4 regions of the Kitasatospora sp. NPDC096147 genome follow, and region 4 is predicted to be linked to each of the others. Evidence: riboswitches for the same ligand, from Rfam matches in the RefSeq annotation. Region 4 holds a riboswitch; each other region holds the start of a gene.
The links. A riboswitch is a leader RNA that binds a small molecule or an ion and turns the genes downstream of it on or off. The one in region 4 is predicted to bind cyclic di-AMP.
Positions count from the first base shown of each region.

Region 1: linked by a shared signal. The riboswitch ahead of ACIRBX_RS15770 (hypothetical protein) and the one ahead of ACIRBX_RS10915 (NlpC/P60 family protein) in region 4 are both predicted to bind cyclic di-AMP.
Region 2: linked by a shared signal. The riboswitch ahead of ACIRBX_RS05575 (M23 family metallopeptidase) and the one ahead of ACIRBX_RS10915 (NlpC/P60 family protein) in region 4 are both predicted to bind cyclic di-AMP.
Region 3: linked by a shared signal. The riboswitch ahead of ACIRBX_RS28410 (transglycosylase family protein) and the one ahead of ACIRBX_RS10915 (NlpC/P60 family protein) in region 4 are both predicted to bind cyclic di-AMP.

Region 1 is NZ_JBIWFX010000004.1:344,194-348,129, forward strand. It holds gene ACIRBX_RS15750 (carbohydrate binding domain-containing protein) at 1-214, opposite strand, end outside; gene ACIRBX_RS15755 (hypothetical protein) at 487-792, shown strand; gene ACIRBX_RS15760 (ribonuclease domain-containing protein) at 853-1,248, opposite strand; gene ACIRBX_RS15765 (hypothetical protein) at 1,431-1,916, shown strand; cyclic di-AMP (ydaO/yuaA leader) riboswitch at 2,093-2,258, shown strand; gene ACIRBX_RS15770 (hypothetical protein) at 2,265-3,422, shown strand; gene ACIRBX_RS15775 (hypothetical protein) at 3,424-3,891, opposite strand.
Region 2 is NZ_JBIWFX010000002.1:21,877-25,812, forward strand. It holds gene ACIRBX_RS05565 (GNAT family N-acetyltransferase) at 184-693, opposite strand; gene ACIRBX_RS05570 (hypothetical protein) at 759-1,631, shown strand; gene ACIRBX_RS05575 (M23 family metallopeptidase) at 1,676-2,581, opposite strand; cyclic di-AMP (ydaO/yuaA leader) riboswitch at 2,594-2,753, opposite strand; gene ACIRBX_RS05580 (YiaA/YiaB family inner membrane protein) at 2,965-3,255, shown strand; gene ACIRBX_RS05585 (4-oxalocrotonate tautomerase family protein) at 3,305-3,502, opposite strand; gene ACIRBX_RS05590 (alpha/beta fold hydrolase) at 3,597-3,936, shown strand, end outside.
Region 3 is NZ_JBIWFX010000011.1:34,482-38,417, reverse strand. It holds gene ACIRBX_RS28425 (MazG family protein) at 1-65, shown strand, start outside; gene ACIRBX_RS28420 (SDR family NAD(P)-dependent oxidoreductase) at 75-470, opposite strand; gene ACIRBX_RS28415 (cytochrome P450) at 747-2,009, shown strand; cyclic di-AMP (ydaO/yuaA leader) riboswitch at 2,234-2,385, shown strand; gene ACIRBX_RS28410 (transglycosylase family protein) at 2,390-3,181, shown strand; gene eno (phosphopyruvate hydratase) at 3,387-3,936, shown strand, end outside.
Region 4 is NZ_JBIWFX010000003.1:82,362-86,297, reverse strand. It holds gene ACIRBX_RS10920 (NlpC/P60 family protein) at 1-1,011, shown strand, start outside; cyclic di-AMP (ydaO/yuaA leader) riboswitch at 1,379-1,544, shown strand; gene ACIRBX_RS10915 (NlpC/P60 family protein) at 1,606-2,703, shown strand; gene ACIRBX_RS10910 (NlpC/P60 family protein) at 2,923-3,936, shown strand, end outside.

The sequences.
Region 1 (3,936 bases), on a different contig from region 4:
CACCGGGCGGAGTGGTCCAACTCCCGTTGGCGGGCGCCCAGTGCAGGTACGCACCGCTCCAGGTGGTGGCGGGCTTGTAGTACACCGTCGCGGTGGTGGCGGCGTGCGCGGCGAGCGCGGGCAGCAGGGTGGCCAGCAGCCCGGCGACGACCACCAGGACGGCGGCCAGCGGATGACGCGTTCGGCGGTGGTGGCGTGCGACTTCACGGTCCACGGAGGGACTCCTCGGATGCCTGACGGGTGGGGGAGGGAGCCGCCCGCTCCGGCGGGGCACAGGGGTGGGGCCCTGCGGCGCACGCCACCGACCGGAGTTGACGCTCCGTCTTGCGCAAGTTGCCGCAAGATGTTTCAGGAGGGTATCCGGGCGTGAACCCGCCGTAAAGACCGGCCGTCAGGTCCGGTGGCCGGGAGTTCGCGCTGGACGCGTGCGGGGCGCGGTGCCATGATCGCGCCTGTGCCCGGCGCCTGGCCGGCGCGTGGGGGTGGATGGTGCTGAGGGTCTGGCTCGCCGTACCCGTCCTGGCGATGGCGGTGTTCTTGCTGGCATCGGGTGTCGCGACCCTGGCCCGGGGGTGGATGCTCCCGCTGAACCGGAGGTACGTTCGCCGGCCCCGGCTGCACGGATGGGCGCAGGTGGTGGCGGCGCTCGCGCTGGGGTGGCAGGTGCTCTTCGGTCTGCTGGTCGCGGACTTCGGCTTCCGTTCGACGCTGGTGGGGCTCGGCTCCGTCCTCCTGGCAGCCGCGTTCGGCATGATGGGGCTCAGTCAGCGGCCGGGGCGGCCGGCCCGGTGACGCGTGGGGCCGCCCGCCCCCGGGGAAGCGGGGCGGGCGGCCTGGTGGGCAACTGCTCTGTCAGCAGCTGAAGTTGACCTTGCGGAAGGTCGCGTAGTGGTCGGCGGTGTAGTAGTCCTCGTGGTAGACCTTGCCGGTGACGATGCGCCGGGCGCCGCGGGTCGAGGAGCCCGGGGTCTTCACGGTGTACTCGTGGTAGTAGCCGGTGGACTGCTGGGGGAGCACGCCCTCCCGGTTCTGGAAGACGATGCCGTCCTGGCTGTACGGGAACGGTCCGCCCCGGTCGATCAGCTGGATGGTGGTGCGGCCCTCCGGCGGGAGCGCGGAGAGGCAGATGCTCCCGCTGACGGCGGCGGAGGCGTCGGTGGCGAACACGGCGGTGGGGGCGAGGGTGAGCAGGCCGACGGCCACCGCGGCGGCGGCCCGGGTCTTCAACGCGCGTCGAGTGATTCGCATGGCTCCAGCCTGATGGCTTGTCAGGTCCCGGAGGAAGCGAAGCGGGAACACTTCACCGGTGGTCAACCACCTGTGAATCCAGGTGACGGCCCGGTCACCGGCACGCGACGGAAGTGCCGGACCTGTGTCCGCGCGGCCCTGGAAGACTGGGGCGGTACCACCGTCGCCCCCGGGGGAGCACCATGAGGTTCATCGTCTGCAGCTCCGACCACCCGCTGCCGGTCCGGTTCGAGCCGGACGGTCCGACCGTCCGGCTCGGCCCGGGGGAGGGTGCGCTCACCGTCGAGTGGACGGCCGACGGCGGGGAAGTGCGTCACGAACCGGGGCAGTTGGTGATCGTCTCGCCGGAGCCGGACCGGCCGGTCCGGTACTGGCGCTGGGACAGCCCGGACGACGAGCGCGTGTTCCGCGACTCGCCGGACGGCGGGATCACGCCGGTCACCTTCACCGTGGTGACCGGCGGCCCGGAGTGCACGGTGGAATTCGAGCCGAGCGGCATGCCGGTGGACACCGTCGCCGGCGACCGGCTGACGGTGACCTGGCAGGGGGACCGGGGTGAGCTGATGCACGATCCGGAGTGGCTGATCGTCGGGACCCCCTCCTCCGGCCCGGTGCGCCGGACCACCGCCCTGGGCCAGGACGGCGAGGAGATCGACATCGCCTTCTGATCCCTCCCCGTCCTCCCGGCCGCCGTCCTCCCGGCGGCCGGCCCCCGGGCCCGGCGGGCCGGTGTGAGGGAACTCTCCTTGTCGCTCGGCCCGGCACCTGCCTAGCCTGCACGGAGCAGTCCGCGTACCGGCGGACGCCGTCGCGGGGCGCCGAGTCCTGCCTGCCCGCCGACGGTCACTCGACCACACCGAGTACGGGCAGGAGCGGGGGAACCAGGTCAGTACGTGACCCCTGCTCGCTCGTCCGACGCCGGGGCACTCGGGGTGAAGCCGCTTCAGCGGCCGGGCGTTCCCTCATGCCCGAACCCGACAGCTCACCTCGCAGGCGTCGAAAGAGGACTCCTGCCCATGCGCACAACCGTCACCCCGGCACGCCTCGGCGCTGCCGCGCTGGTCGCCCTCCCACTGGTCGCCGCCGTCCCGCTGGCGGGCCCGGCCGAGGCCGCCACCACCGTCACCCAGGACCGGCTGACCCCGAGCTCGATGACCGCCGACGTACCCGGCACGGCCGCCCTCACCGTGCACTCCGCCCGCTGCTTCACCGCGAAGACCGTCGGCATCGGCGTCCGGGACGCGGCCGGGGCCAACCTCGACTTCCCCGGCAACGCGGGCAACGTCCGGATCTGCCCCGGCGGGGTGACCTTCACCAGCGGGGCCCGGGCGCTGCCGGCCGGCACCTACACCCAGTTCGGCTTCTGGCAGGACCAGAACGGCGGCTGGCACAACCTGCCGTCCCGTCAACTCACGGTCAGCGCAGGCTCGGTGACCCCGACTCCGACCCCGAACCCGAAGCCGACCCCCGAGCCCGGTGATTCGCCCGTGCCGGGCAAGGCGCTGACCTGGTCGGAGGAGTTCGACGCCCCGCCGGCGCTCGGCGCCAAGTGGGTCAACGACCGGAGTAGCAGCTACCGTTACGGCACCCACAACCCGGACGACAACAAGCTCGACTGGCTGAGCCCGTCCGGCGTCTCGGTGGCCGACGGGGTCGCCACCTTCACCGCCACGCCCTCCGCGCACACCCTGGAGAACGGCAAGCGGGCCTGGGACACCGGCCTGCTCACCACCGAGTACTCCGGGGAGGGCTTCCAGGTCCGGACGGGCGACTACGCCGAGACCCGGGTCAAGCTGCCCGCCACCCCCGGGGCCTGGCCGGCCCTGTGGACCTGGAAGGACGGCAACGGCGAGATCGACAGTTTCGAGTACCACCCGGACAACCCGGGCCTGCTGGAGCTGACCAACCACGTGAACCCGGCCCAGCGCTACCACACCGACGTGGCCGCCGTCGGCCACGACCGCTGGGTCACCATCGGCACGTACTACGGCGCGGACTCCGTCGACTGGTACGTGAACGGCACCAAGGTCTTCTCGGACGGGGCCGGCGTCGGCGCCGACTGGTCCGCCTACCTGATCCTCAACCTCTCGGTGGGCGCCGGGAAGTACCACCCCGGGCCGATCGGCACCGCGCCGATCGGCTTCTCGGCGGACTGGGTCCGGGTCTACCGCTGAGTCAGCTCACGGACAGCGTGAACGGGGTGGAGTTGTTCGCGGGGTTCGTGTCGTCCGGGCTGACCACCGTGACCTGCCCCTCGGCCTTGGTGCCGGGGGGCAGGCCGCCGTCCACCTGGACGGGGGCCAGCACCGTGGCGGTCCGGTACCGGGGCAGGCCGGCCCCGAAGGTACAGGTCAGCGTGTGGCCGCCCGCCAGGGCGAGGCAGTCGGTCGGGAAGTACGGGCCGCGGAAGGTGAAGCCGTTCGGCACCGTCAGCAGCACCGTGAACGGGGAGCCGGTCCGGTCCGGGCCGAGGTTGGCGACGAAGCCGTGCACGGTGGTGGTCCCGCCGGGCGGCGCCGCCTCCGGGTCGAGTCGGACCACCTCCAGGTCGGAGCGCGAGGGTGCCGCGCTCGCCGGGACGGTCACCCCCAGCACCAGCGCCGCCGCACCGGCCAGCACGGCGGTCAGCTTCCGTCCACCCATGGTCCACTCCGTTCGCCCGCGTGGTCACTCTCTGTGCAGACTGTA
Region 2 (3,936 bases), on a different contig from region 4:
TGAGGTCCCCCGGTGGACCGAAGGTAGGGCTGTCCCCACCCCCCGGCTGCCCTCGGCTGCCCGCAGGGCAGACAGGGGCGCGGGGAACTGCGCGAAACGGAAGACCACCACCCGACCGCCGGGTACGGACCCCCACCTGCACACGACCCGCCGCACCAACGGCAAGGGCGCGGGACGCGCGCCCTACCGCGCCAAGAGCACGTACCGCTCCGTGGCGCGGTCCAGGTGGAAGCCGGCCCGGAGGAGCAGCCGGGTGGAGGCGGTGTTGGCCGGGTCGACCCGGGCGGTCAGGCGGGTCAGGCCCAGGACCTCGAAGGCGAGGGCCCGCAGCAGGGCGACCACCTCGGTGCCGTGGCCACGGCCCCAGGTGTCGCGGCGCAGGGCGTAGCCGATGGCGGCGGCCCGGCCGGGCTCGACGGTGAGTGCGGCGGTGCCGATCGGCGGGGCGTGCTCGGGCGGGCCGTCGGCGAGGAGGGTGACGGCGAGGCGGTACTCGGTGCGGGGGCTCTCCTCGGCGAGGTCGAGGGCGAGGGCCAACTGGTCGGCGCAGGTGTCGAGGTCGGCCGGGCCGAAGTCCAGGTACCGGGCGGCGGCCGGGTCGCCGTGGACGGCGTGCAGCGCGGCGGCCTCCTCGGGGGTGCCGTGGTGTTCGCGCAGGGCGAGCCGGGGGCCGGTCAGCCGGACGGGCATCATGGGCCCGACCCTACGCGGGCGGTGCCGCAGCCTCCCGACGGTCCGTCACCGGATACCGTACGAGGGTGAACCACGAGGACCTGCTGCTCAGCCCCCGCACCCGCGCCGACGACCTGCTCGACTGGGCCGCCGCCGAGGGCCGGCCGCCGGTGCCCGAGCCGGCCGTGCGCACCGTGCTCGCCCTGCTGGAGCTGGGCGACGGCCGGATGCACGACGGTTTCCCGGAGTTGACCTCGGCGGTGCTGGAGCAGCTGCTCTACGAGCGGCTCTACCTCTACGTGCAGCCGGAGTCCGAGCCGGAGGCGTACGGCAGGGCGGTGGAGCTGCTGATCGACCACCAGCGGGCCACCAAGCGGCTGAACGCCAAGCGGCAGGAGAAGCTGCACGCCGAGGCGGAGTGGCAGGGCGAGCTGCTCTGCGGGCTGCTGCGCCAGCCGCACCTGGTGACCTGGCCCCGGCTGTACGCGCTGCTGCTGCGGGCGGACGGGGTGGACACGGCGGACGGGACGGCGGTGCGGGCCTGGCTGGACGGCTTCCGGGAGTTGACGGAGCAGCAGCGGGCCGAGGCGTTCGCGGGTCTGGACGGGCTGGACGAGGTGGACTCGGACGGCGGCTGGGGACCGACCCGGACCATCTCGGTCGGGATGGCCACCGACGGGGCCCGGATGCTGCTGGAGAACCGGCTGATGCAGCGCTCCTACCGGAACCTGGCGGGGCTGAACGCGCTCGGGCTGCCGATGCCGGAGGAGCTGTCCGGGGACTTCGACGCCTTCGAGGCGGCGGTGGCCGAGGAGGCGCTGCGGCTGTGCGGCGAGTGGACGGTGCCGGGGCTGGCGGCGCTGCTGGTGCACGAGTACCCGGACCTGGCGCCGGAGCCGGGGCACCAGGAGATCGACGAGTACCTGACGGCCCAGGGGTACCAGGCCGACGAGGAGTAGGACGCGGACCCGCCGCCCGGAGCGGCGACGGGTCCGACGGTGCGTCAGGGGTTGAGGCCGTGACCCCGGAGCCAGGTCAGCGGGTCGACCGGGGTGGCGCCGCCGGGGCGGACCTCCAGGTGGAGGTGGGCACCGGTGACGTTGCCGGTGGCGCCGACCTTGCCGAGCACGGTGCCGGGGGCGACCGGGCCGGAGGCGACGGTGATCGAGGAGAGGTGGCAGTACCAGACCTCGGTGCCGTCGGGCAGGGTCTGGATCACCCGGTAGCCGTAGGCGCCGGACCAGCCGGCCGAGCTGACGGTGCCTCCGCTGACGGCGGTCACCGGGGTGCCGGTGGCGGCGGCGAAGTCCAGGCCGGTGTGCAGGTGGGACCAGTACGAGCCGGACTGACCGTAGTGCGCGGTCAGGTGGTAGCCGCTGGTCGGCAGGGTGAACGCGCCGGCCCGCTCGGCCTTCTCGGCCTCCGCCTCGGCGGCGGCTTCGGCCTGCGCGGCGGCTTCGGCAGCGGCCTCGGCGGCAGCCAGCTCCCGGGCCTGGGCGGTGCGCCTGTCCTCGGCCTCCTGGGCGGCGGCCAGGCGGGCGGTCTCCTCGGCGGAGGTCCGCTGGCCGTCGGCCTGCTGCTGGATCCGGGCGGCGAGTGCCAGGCCCGGGTCGGCGGAGAGCGGGCGCTCGGCGGCGGCGCGGTCCTCCGGGGTGCCGTCCTCGGCCGGCTGGTCGGCGGCGGCCACCGCCGGCGGGGCGGCGGGAGCGGCGGCGGCCGGGGCGGCGGCGGCGAAGCCGGTGGCACCGAGCGAGGCGGCCATCGCGGTGACGCCGATCAGCGGGCCGGTGCCGCGGGACTGACGGGGCATCCGGTGCCGGGCGGCCTCCGGCGGCAGCGGGTGGTCGAGCAGCTGGGTGCTGCCACTGCCGTCGTGCCGGGGGTGTGCCGGGGTGTGCGTCGACGCCACGGAGGCGCGCTCCTTTCCTTCCTTCGCGCCTACCGGGTTAGCTGACGGGTTCGGAGCAGGAAGGTCTCCTACGACCGGGTGGGGCCCGGTCGATTCACCCCAAGGAACGTGGTTCCCCGGCTCCCGTGTCCGCCCGGTGGGGGCGAACGGTGGGATTAGGCGACGGCGCACGGTGCCGTTCGGGTACGGCGTTGCCGACCGCGCTGCGTTATCAAACGTTAATCCTAGGAGCCCATGATTCCAAGCGGCTTGAGTGGTGCAGTCCATCTCTTTCTGACGGACCGTGACCCGGGGCCGTCGGGCCGGTACTCAGCGTGCCGCACGGGCCACGGTTGAGCATCCGTACTCAGGTGCGGCGAAGGGGAGTTGGCCATCCTGGGGACATGACCGCAGCGACCCAGCCCCGGACCACCAACGCCTACTACGCCCAGGCCGTGCTCTCCTTCGCGCTGGCCTCCACCTCCCTCGCCATCGGGGTGATCTACCTGCCGGTGAACGCCTGGATGCGGGGGTTCCTGGCCGTCGGACTGCTCTGGGAGATCAGTTCCGCGTTCACCCTGGCCAAGGTGATCCGGGACCGCCAGGAGGAGGGGGAGATCACCACCCGGGTCGACCAGGCCCGGCTGGAGAAGCTCCTCGCCGAGCACGACCCGTTCCGGGTGGACACCCCCTGACCTCCCCCGAGCCCGCGACCTCCCCCGGCCCCGCCGGCCTGAGGAGCCGTCAGCCCTTGGCGCGCTTGGCGGCGAAGGTCTCGCCGGCCGAGGACCAGTTCTCGGCCGGGATCTCCTCGATGGCCACCCAGATGTTCTCCGGGCTCACCCCGGTGATCCGCGCGTAGGTGGCGGTGAGCTCGCGGGCGATCTCGGCCCGCTGCTCCTCGCTCCGGCCGGACAGCTGCTTCACGTTGATGAACGGCATGACGCCCCTTCCACGATCACGGACTGCTTCGGTCCGCACGCTAGCACCGCCGCACCGCTTGACGGCTAAGGCTATTAGCCTTAGCTTTTGAAGCATGGCGACCACGACGCACCCCGCGACCCGCTACCTCGACCTCCCCGGCGGCCGGCTGGCCTACGACGACACCCCGGGCACCGGCCTGCCGGTCGTGCTGCTTCCCGGCATGCTCGACTCCCGCACCGTCTACCGCCACCTGCGCCCGCTACTGGCCGCGGCCGGCCACCGGGTGATCACCCTGGACCTGCGCGGCTTCGGCGAGTCCTCGATCGGCTGGCCCGACCACTCCCCCGCCGCCCTGGCCGGTGACGTGCTCGCGCTGCTCGACCACCTCGGCATCGAGCGCGCCGCGCTGGCCGGGAACTCCTACACCGGGGCCACCGTGGTGAAGGCCGCCG
Region 3 (3,936 bases), on a different contig from region 4:
ACATCGACCAGGCGCTGCGCGCCACCGCCCGTGCCTACCGGGACGAGGTCCGCGCGGCGGAGTGAGGGCTGGGCTCAGGCGGCGATCGGCGGGGCGACGACCTCGCCGATCGCGTCGCCGACCCGGGCCATCAGCTCGGCCAGCGGGCCGAGGTGGTCGGGGAGTTCGGCGAGGGTGAGGATGCGCTCGGCACCGGGGCCGCAGACGCAGAACAGATCGATCGGGCCGAGGTGCTTGGCGGCGGTGGAGACCAGGGCGGCCACGTCGGAGGGCTGCCGCACGTCACCGCTCACCCCGACCACCGGGCAGCCCGGCCGGTCCAGCTCGGTGGCCAGGTCCTCGGCCACGCCGGGCCGCTGATCGGCGATCAGCATGCCCGCCGCCCCCGCGGCGGCGAACCGCCGGGCCAGTCCGGCCCCCGATCCGCCCTCCAGCACCGCGATGACGACCACTGCCCCGGTTACTCGCATGGGACTGCTCCTCCTTGAGCCGCGCCCGGCGGGACGCGCCGCACCGGCGTCCCTCCAAGTCCGTATCGGAGGATCGTAAGCACGCTCCGATCCTCCGCAAGAGCAATTACCCACCAGGTGACCAGGCTCACTCCTGCCGTCTCCCGGGCCGGGTCCGGCCCGCCGCCCCGCCGCGTCGTGCCGTCGGCGGCTCCGCCCCGGGGCCGTCCTCGGGCACGCTCCCGGCGGGGCGGGCCCTGCGGGGAGGGGCGCCGCCGCCGGGTTACCGTTCACGGCATGCCGGAAAGCGCCGCCCCGACCCAGCCCTCCCTCTTCACCTGGGAGTTCGCCGCCGACCCGTACCCCGCGTACGCCTGGCTGCGCGAGCACGCCCCGGTGCACCGCACCACCCTGCCCAGCGGGGTGGACGCCTGGCTGGTCACCCGGTACGCGGACGCCCGGCAGGCGCTGGCCGACGCCCGGCTCTCCAAGAACCCGGCGCACCACAGCGGGCAGGCGCACCGCACCGGCCGGGTCGGCATCCCCGGGGAGCGGCAGGCCGACCTGATGACCCATCTGCTGAACATCGACCCGCCGGACCACACCCGGCTGCGCCGGCTGGTGTCCAAGGCCTTCACCCCGCGCCGGGTGGCCGAGTTCCAGCCCCGGGTGCAGGAGCTGACCGACCGCCTGATCGACGGCTTCGCGGCCCGGGGCGAGGCCGACCTGATCCACGAGTTCGCCTTCCCGCTCCCCATCTACGCGATCTGCGACCTGCTCGGCGTGCCGCCGGAGGACCAGGACGACCTGCGGGACTGGGCCGGGGCGATGATCCGGCACCACGGCGGCCAGCGTGGCGGGGTGGGCCGGGCGGTGAAGAAGATCCGCGGCTACCTGCTGGAGCTGATCCACCGCAAGCGCGCCGATCTCGGCGAGGACCTGATCTCCGGCCTGATCCGGGCGAGCGACCACGGTGAGCACCTGACGGAGAACGAGGCCGCCGCGATGGCCTTCATCCTGCTGTTCGCCGGCTTCGAGACCACCATCAACCTGATCGGCAACGGCACTTACGCGCTGCTGCGCAATCCGGTGCAGCGGGAGCGGCTCCAGGACTCGCTGCGCCGGGGCGAGAGCGCCCTGTTGGAGACGGCGGTGGAGGAACTGCTGCGTTACGACGGCCCGGTGGAGCTGGCCACCTGGCGGTTCGCCACCAGCCCGCTGGCCATCGGCGGGGTGGACATCCCGGTCGGCGACCCGGTGTTGGTGGTGCTGGCCGCCGCCGACCGCGATCCGGCGCGCTTCTCGGACGAGAACACCCTGGACCTGGCCCGGCAGGACAACCCCCACCTGGGCTTCGGCCACGGCATCCACTACTGCATCGGCGCCCCGCTGGCCCGGATGGAGGGGCAGCTCGCCCTGGCCGCCCTGCTGACCCGGCTGCCGGATCTGCAACTGGCCGCCGATCCGGCCGATCTGCGGTGGCGCGGTGGCCTGATCATGCGGGGCCTGCGGGAGTTGCCGGTCGCCTTTACCCCGGAGTCCGCAACTCCCCTGACCTGAGCGGACATCAGCTGACGGCGTGTCGGAGCAATCTGATCGTTCGTGATCTGAATGCGTATCAATCAGGCCACCGGGATACGGTTTGTGGACGACCCACAGCGCTGTGTGATTCCGGTGTGATGTGTTCGACATAAGCTTGTGATCCATCGGCTCATCTGCTTACCCTCCCTGGAGTCCGCAGCTGCGGACCCCGCGCGCGGAACGCCGAATCCTGCCCGCCGTGCACCGGGACACCGACCAGACCCTTGGGCAGGGGCGGGGGACCCACTCGTACGTCGCCGTCCCCCACGGCTTGGGGTGAAGCCGCCGAAAGGCGGCCGGGCCACCTCCCGGTCCGAACCCGACAGCTCACCTCGCAGGCGTGCGGAGAGGGATTCTTCATGCTGTTCACTGGTTCGGGCCGTCACCGTCGTCGTACCCAGGCCGAGAAGGCCGTCGCCGTCGTGGGCGTCGCCGGCGTCGGCATCGCCCTGCCGCTGATGGCCGCCACCGGCGCCTCGGCCGCCCCGGTCTCCACCTGGGACAAGGTCGCGCAGTGCGAGAGCGGCGGCAACTGGTCGATCAACACCGGCAACGGCTTCTACGGCGGGCTGCAGTTCACCTCCAGCACCTGGGCCGGCTTCGGCGGCAAGGCGTACGCCGCGCAGGCCAACCAGGCCACCAAGGGCCAGCAGATCGAGATCGCCGAGAAGGTGCTCGCCTCCCAGGGCCCCGGCGCCTGGCCGGTCTGCTCGGTGAAGGCCGGTCTGACCAAGGGCGGCGCCCCCGCCCAGGTGGACACCAAGTCCGAGACCAAGGCGTCCCGTTCGGAGAGCCGCCCGGCCGCGCCGAAGACCGAGGCCCCCAAGGCCGCGCCGAAGGTCGAGACCCCGAAGGCCGCCGCGCCGAAGACCACCGCGCCGAAGGCCGAGGCCCCGAAGGCCGCGCCGCAGCAGCAGGCCGCGCCGAAGGTCGAGACCCCGAAGGCCGCCGCGCCGACGGTGAACGCCCCGAAGCACGCCGCGCCGAAGACCCCGGCCGCCGGCAACTACACCGTCCAGGCCGGCGACACCCTCTCGGGCATCGCCGCCGCCAAGGGCCAGGACTGGCACCAGGTCTACCAGGCCAACCAGTCGGTCGTGGGCGGCAACCCGGACCTGATCTACCCCGGCCAGGTCCTCCAGCTGGGCTGATCCGACGCTCCGTCAGCCGGAGGGGCCGCACCGTGATCCGGTGCGGCCCCTCCGGGCGCGTCGCTGGTGTGCCCCGGGTGAACTACCGGTGGGTAGCAAGGCCACGAGGTGAGACAGGACCAAGGTCAGCGTGGTCCCGGGCCCGGGTGCGGTTAGGCTCTGGACGTATCGACCACACAGCCCCGCTTCCGCAAGGAGATGCCTCGTGCCGTCCATCGATGTCGTCGTAGCCCGCGAGATCCTCGACTCCCGTGGCAACCCCACGGTCGAGGTCGAGGTCGGCCTGGACGACGGCAGCACCGGCCGTGCCGCCGTCCCGTCCGGTGCCTCGACCGGCGCCTTCGAGGCGCTTGAGCTCCGCGACGGTGACAAGAACCGCTACTTCGGCAAGGGCGTCGAGAAGGCCGTGCTGGCCGTCATCGAGCAGATCGGCCCGGAGCTCGTCGGCTACGACGCGACCGAGCAGCGTCTGATCGACCAGGCCATGCTCGACCTGGACGCCACCCCGGACAAGTCCTCGCTCGGCGCCAACGCCATCCTCGGCGTCTCGCTCGCCGTGGCGCACGCCGCCTCCGAGGCCAGCGACCTGCCGCTGTTCCGCTACCTCGGCGGTCCGAACGCGCACGTGCTGCCCGTCCCGATGATGAACATCCTGAACGGCGGGTCGCACGCCGACTCCAACGTCGACATCCAGGAGTTCATGATCGCCCCGATCGGCGCGGAGTCCTTCTCCGAGGCCGTCCGCTGGGGCGTCG
Region 4 (3,936 bases):
CGGGTCACCGTGCTCACCGCCGCCGCTGCGACCGCGGTCGCCCTCTCCGCCCAGTCCGGCGCCTACGCGGCCCCCGCGAAGCCCACCAAGGACGAGGTCAAGGCGCAGGTCGACAAGCTGTACGAAGAGGGTGAGCAGGCCGCCGAGCGCTACAACGGCGCCAAGGAGCGGGCCGACCAGCTGCGCAAGCAGGCCGACCAGCTCCAGGACCAGGTGGCGCGCGGCCAGGAGCAGATGACCGAGCTCCAGACCGGCCTGTCCGCCGTGGCGGCCGAGGAGTACCGCAACGGCGGGGTGGACCCGTCGGTGGCGCTGATGCTCGCCTCGGACCCGGACGGCTACCTCAGCAAGGCGTCCAGCGCCGACCAGGTCAACCAGACCCAGGCGTCCACCCTGCGCTCGCTCCAGGACCAGCAGCGCCGGCTGGACCAGCAGAAGGCCGAGGCGGCCTCGGTGCTCGCCGAGCTGGACCGCAACACCAAGGCGCTGAACGACTCGAAGACCGAGGTGCAGCGCAAGCTCCAGGAGGCGAAGAACCTCCTGAACCAGCTGAGCGCCGCCGACCGGGCCGCCGTGCTGGCCAGCGAGGACCGCTCCTCGCGCAGCAACGGCGGCGGGACCACCACCAAGTTCGACCCGAGCACCCTGCCGCAGGCCGCCGGCTACGCCGGCGCGGCGATGAACGCGGCGATGAGCAAGCTGGGCCGCGCGTACGTCTGGGGCGCCACCGGCCCGAACAACTTCGACTGCTCCGGCCTGATGGTCTGGTCCTACGCGCAGGCCGGCGTCTCGCTGCCGCGCACCTCGCAGTCGCAGGCCAGCGTCGGCACCAACGTCGGCAAGGACATCGCCAACGCCCAGCCGGGCGACCTGATCATCTACCACTCCGACGCCCACCACGTCGGCATGTACATCGGCAACGGCATGATGGTGCACGCGCCGCGCACCGGCGACGTGGTCAAGGTGGCCCGCGCCGACGTGATGCCGATCAAGACCATCCGCCGGGTCTGACGCGCGGTCAGCCGAGCGAGGCATAACGGACATCTGGTGTGACGTGGGGCAACTGACGCCCCGTGACACGCCCGGGCCCACCGGAAGAGCTCCTGTGATCTGGGACACCTCCGGTGGGCCCTGTGGCGTCCGGGGGCCGGAAATGTCGGCGGACCGTGCGATCACGATCACGCAGGGTCGCAATCACAAAGGCACTTGGACTTCATTACGACTTTTTACTGACAAGGATTTGAACCGATCACGGTTGGGTTACTAGGGTCCTAGTCGAACCACCGCACTGTCGATCGTCCAGCCTGGGCGGCGGCGGTGGTTACCGCCGAGTTCGAGAAGCAGCGGGGCAGGGTCAGTTGACTGCCCGACAGGGGACCCCGAGGGGTGGCTGCGGACCGGAGCCGGGGAACCACGTTCCTCGGGGTGAATCGGCGTCAGGCCCGCAGGGCCGTCGTGAGACGGCACGGGGGGTGAGGCGTCGTAGGGCTACCTTCCAGCCCGAACCCGTCAGCTCACCCGGTAGGCGGACGTAGGAAGAAGGAGCCCGCCTTCGTGGCGTCCCATCGTCGTCCCAAGCCTGCCGGTCGTACCCGCGTCTCGATCATGACCGCCGCCGCTGCCGCGGCCGTCGTCCTGTCCAGCCAGACCGGAGCGCACGCCGACCCGCAGCCCTCCAAGGACGAGGTCAAGACCCAGATCGACAACCTCAACGAGCAGGCCGAGGTCACGATCGAGCAGTTCAACGCGAACACCGAGAAGCAGCAGGCCCTGCAGACCCAGGTCGGCCACCTCCAGGACGAGGTGGCGCGCGGCCAGGAGCAGGTGAACGCGCTCCAGGCCAGCCTGGGCGAGATCGCCGCCGAGCAGTACCGCACCGGCGGGATATCCCCGACCGTGCAGCTGATGCTCTCCAGCAGCCCGGACGCCTTCCTCGGCCAGGCCGGCGCGATCAACCAGGTCGGCGTCTCGCAGTCGGACGCGCTGAAGCAGCTGAAGGGCGAGCAGGAGCGGCTCGACCAGCAGAAGGCCGAGACCCAGGCCAAGCTGGCCGACCTGGAGAAGACCAGCCAGCAGCTGAAGGCCCAGAAGGACGACGTCCAGGACAAGTTGGCGAAGGCCCAGGCCCTCTTCGACTCGCTGGACGCGGCCGAGAAGCAGAAGATCCGCGAGGCCGAGGAGAAGGCCGCCGCCGAGGCGAGCGCCAAGGCCGCTGCCGCCGCACAGGCCGCCGCTGCCGCCAAGCCCGCGCAGTCCGCGCCGCAGGCCCCCGCCGCGAAGGCCCCGGCCGCCGACGACCGCGCCTCCCGCTCCGAGGAGCGCACCGACCTCTCCAGCAGCGCCCCGGCCGGCTCCTACGCCGCCGCCGTGGTGGCCGCCGCCGAGGCGCAGATCGGCAAGCCCTACGGCTGGGGCGCCACCGGCCCCGGCGCCTTCGACTGCTCCGGCCTGATGGTCTGGGCGTTCAACAAGGCGGGCATCTCGCTGCCGCGCACCTCGCAGTCGCAGGCCGGCGCAGGCACCAACATCGGCAAGAACATCGCCGACGCCAAGCCCGGCGACCTGATCATCTACTACGGCGACCGCCACCACGTCGGTCTCTACGTCGGCGGCGGCCAGATCGTGCACGCCCCGCGCACCGGCACCCTGGTCCGGCACGAGTCCGCCACGGTGATGCCGATCAACGCGATCGTCCGGGTCTGACCCACCCGAACGTCCTACAGTCCGCAGGCCCGGCCCCGTGCCGGGCCTGCGGCGTTCCCTGACGATGGATCAGCTGTCCGATTAGTGGTCAAATATTCGGCCCTGTAGGGGTTTGGACTAGATCGCCGCGACTCGCTAACGTCTGCCCCCGGACCTCCGTCAGGACGCCCGCCCACCGGGCGGCGGCGGTGGCCCGGCCGCAGGACAGGAGCCGCCGCCGTGTCTCGTTCCCCCCTGCCGGCCGCCCGCCGGTTCACCCGGGCGCTGGTGCTCACCGCAGCCGCCACCACGGTGCTCTCGGTGGCGGCTTCCGGGGGCGCGACCGCCGCACCCGGCACCCCGGCCGAGCCGGCCAACCGCAAGGACGTCAAGGCCCAGGTCGACCGGATCTACGAGGAGGCCGAGCAGGCCTCCGAGCGGGCCAACGCCGCGCAGGAGCAGCAGCGGGTGCTCCAGGCCGAGACCGGCGCCCTCCAGGACCAGGTGGCCGCCGCCCAGGACGAGCTCAACCGGATGCGGGCCGACCTCGGCTCGGTGGCCGCCGCGCAGTACCGGGCCGGCGGCATCGACCCGGCGGTCCAGCTGATGCTGGACTCCGACCCGGCCGCCTACCTCTACCGGGCCCGCACCCTGGACCAGGTGAGCGAGCGGCAGAACGACACCCTGCGCCAGGTGATCGACCGTCAGCGCCGCCTCGACCAGCGCCGCGCCGAGACCTCCGCCAAGCTGGCCGAACTCGAGTCGGTGCGGCGCACCCTGACGGAGAGCAAGCAGGACATCCGCCAGCGGCTGGCCAAGGCCCAGCGCCTGCTGAACGGCCTCGGCGCGGCCGAGCGGGCCCGGCTGCAGGCCGACGACGCCCGGGAGGCCCAGCAGCGGGCCGCCCGGGGCGCCGAGCGGGTCGACCTCGGCACCGCCCCGCCCGCCTCCGGCCGGGCCGCCGCCGCGCTGGCCGCCGCCGCGAGCAAGATCGGCTCCCCCTACGTCTACGGATCGACCGGCCCCCGTACCTTCGACTGTTCGGGTCTGATGTACTGGAGCTGGCGGCAGGCCGGAGTGACCCTGCCGAGGACCTCGCAGCAGCAAGCCAACGCGGGCCAGCGGATCAGCCTTTCCGAGGCCCGGCCGGGAGACCTGGTGATCTTCTACAGGGACATGCACCACGTCGGCATGTACGCCGGCGGCGGTGTCGTGGTGCACGCGCCCTATCCCGGTGCCCGGGTCCGCTACGAG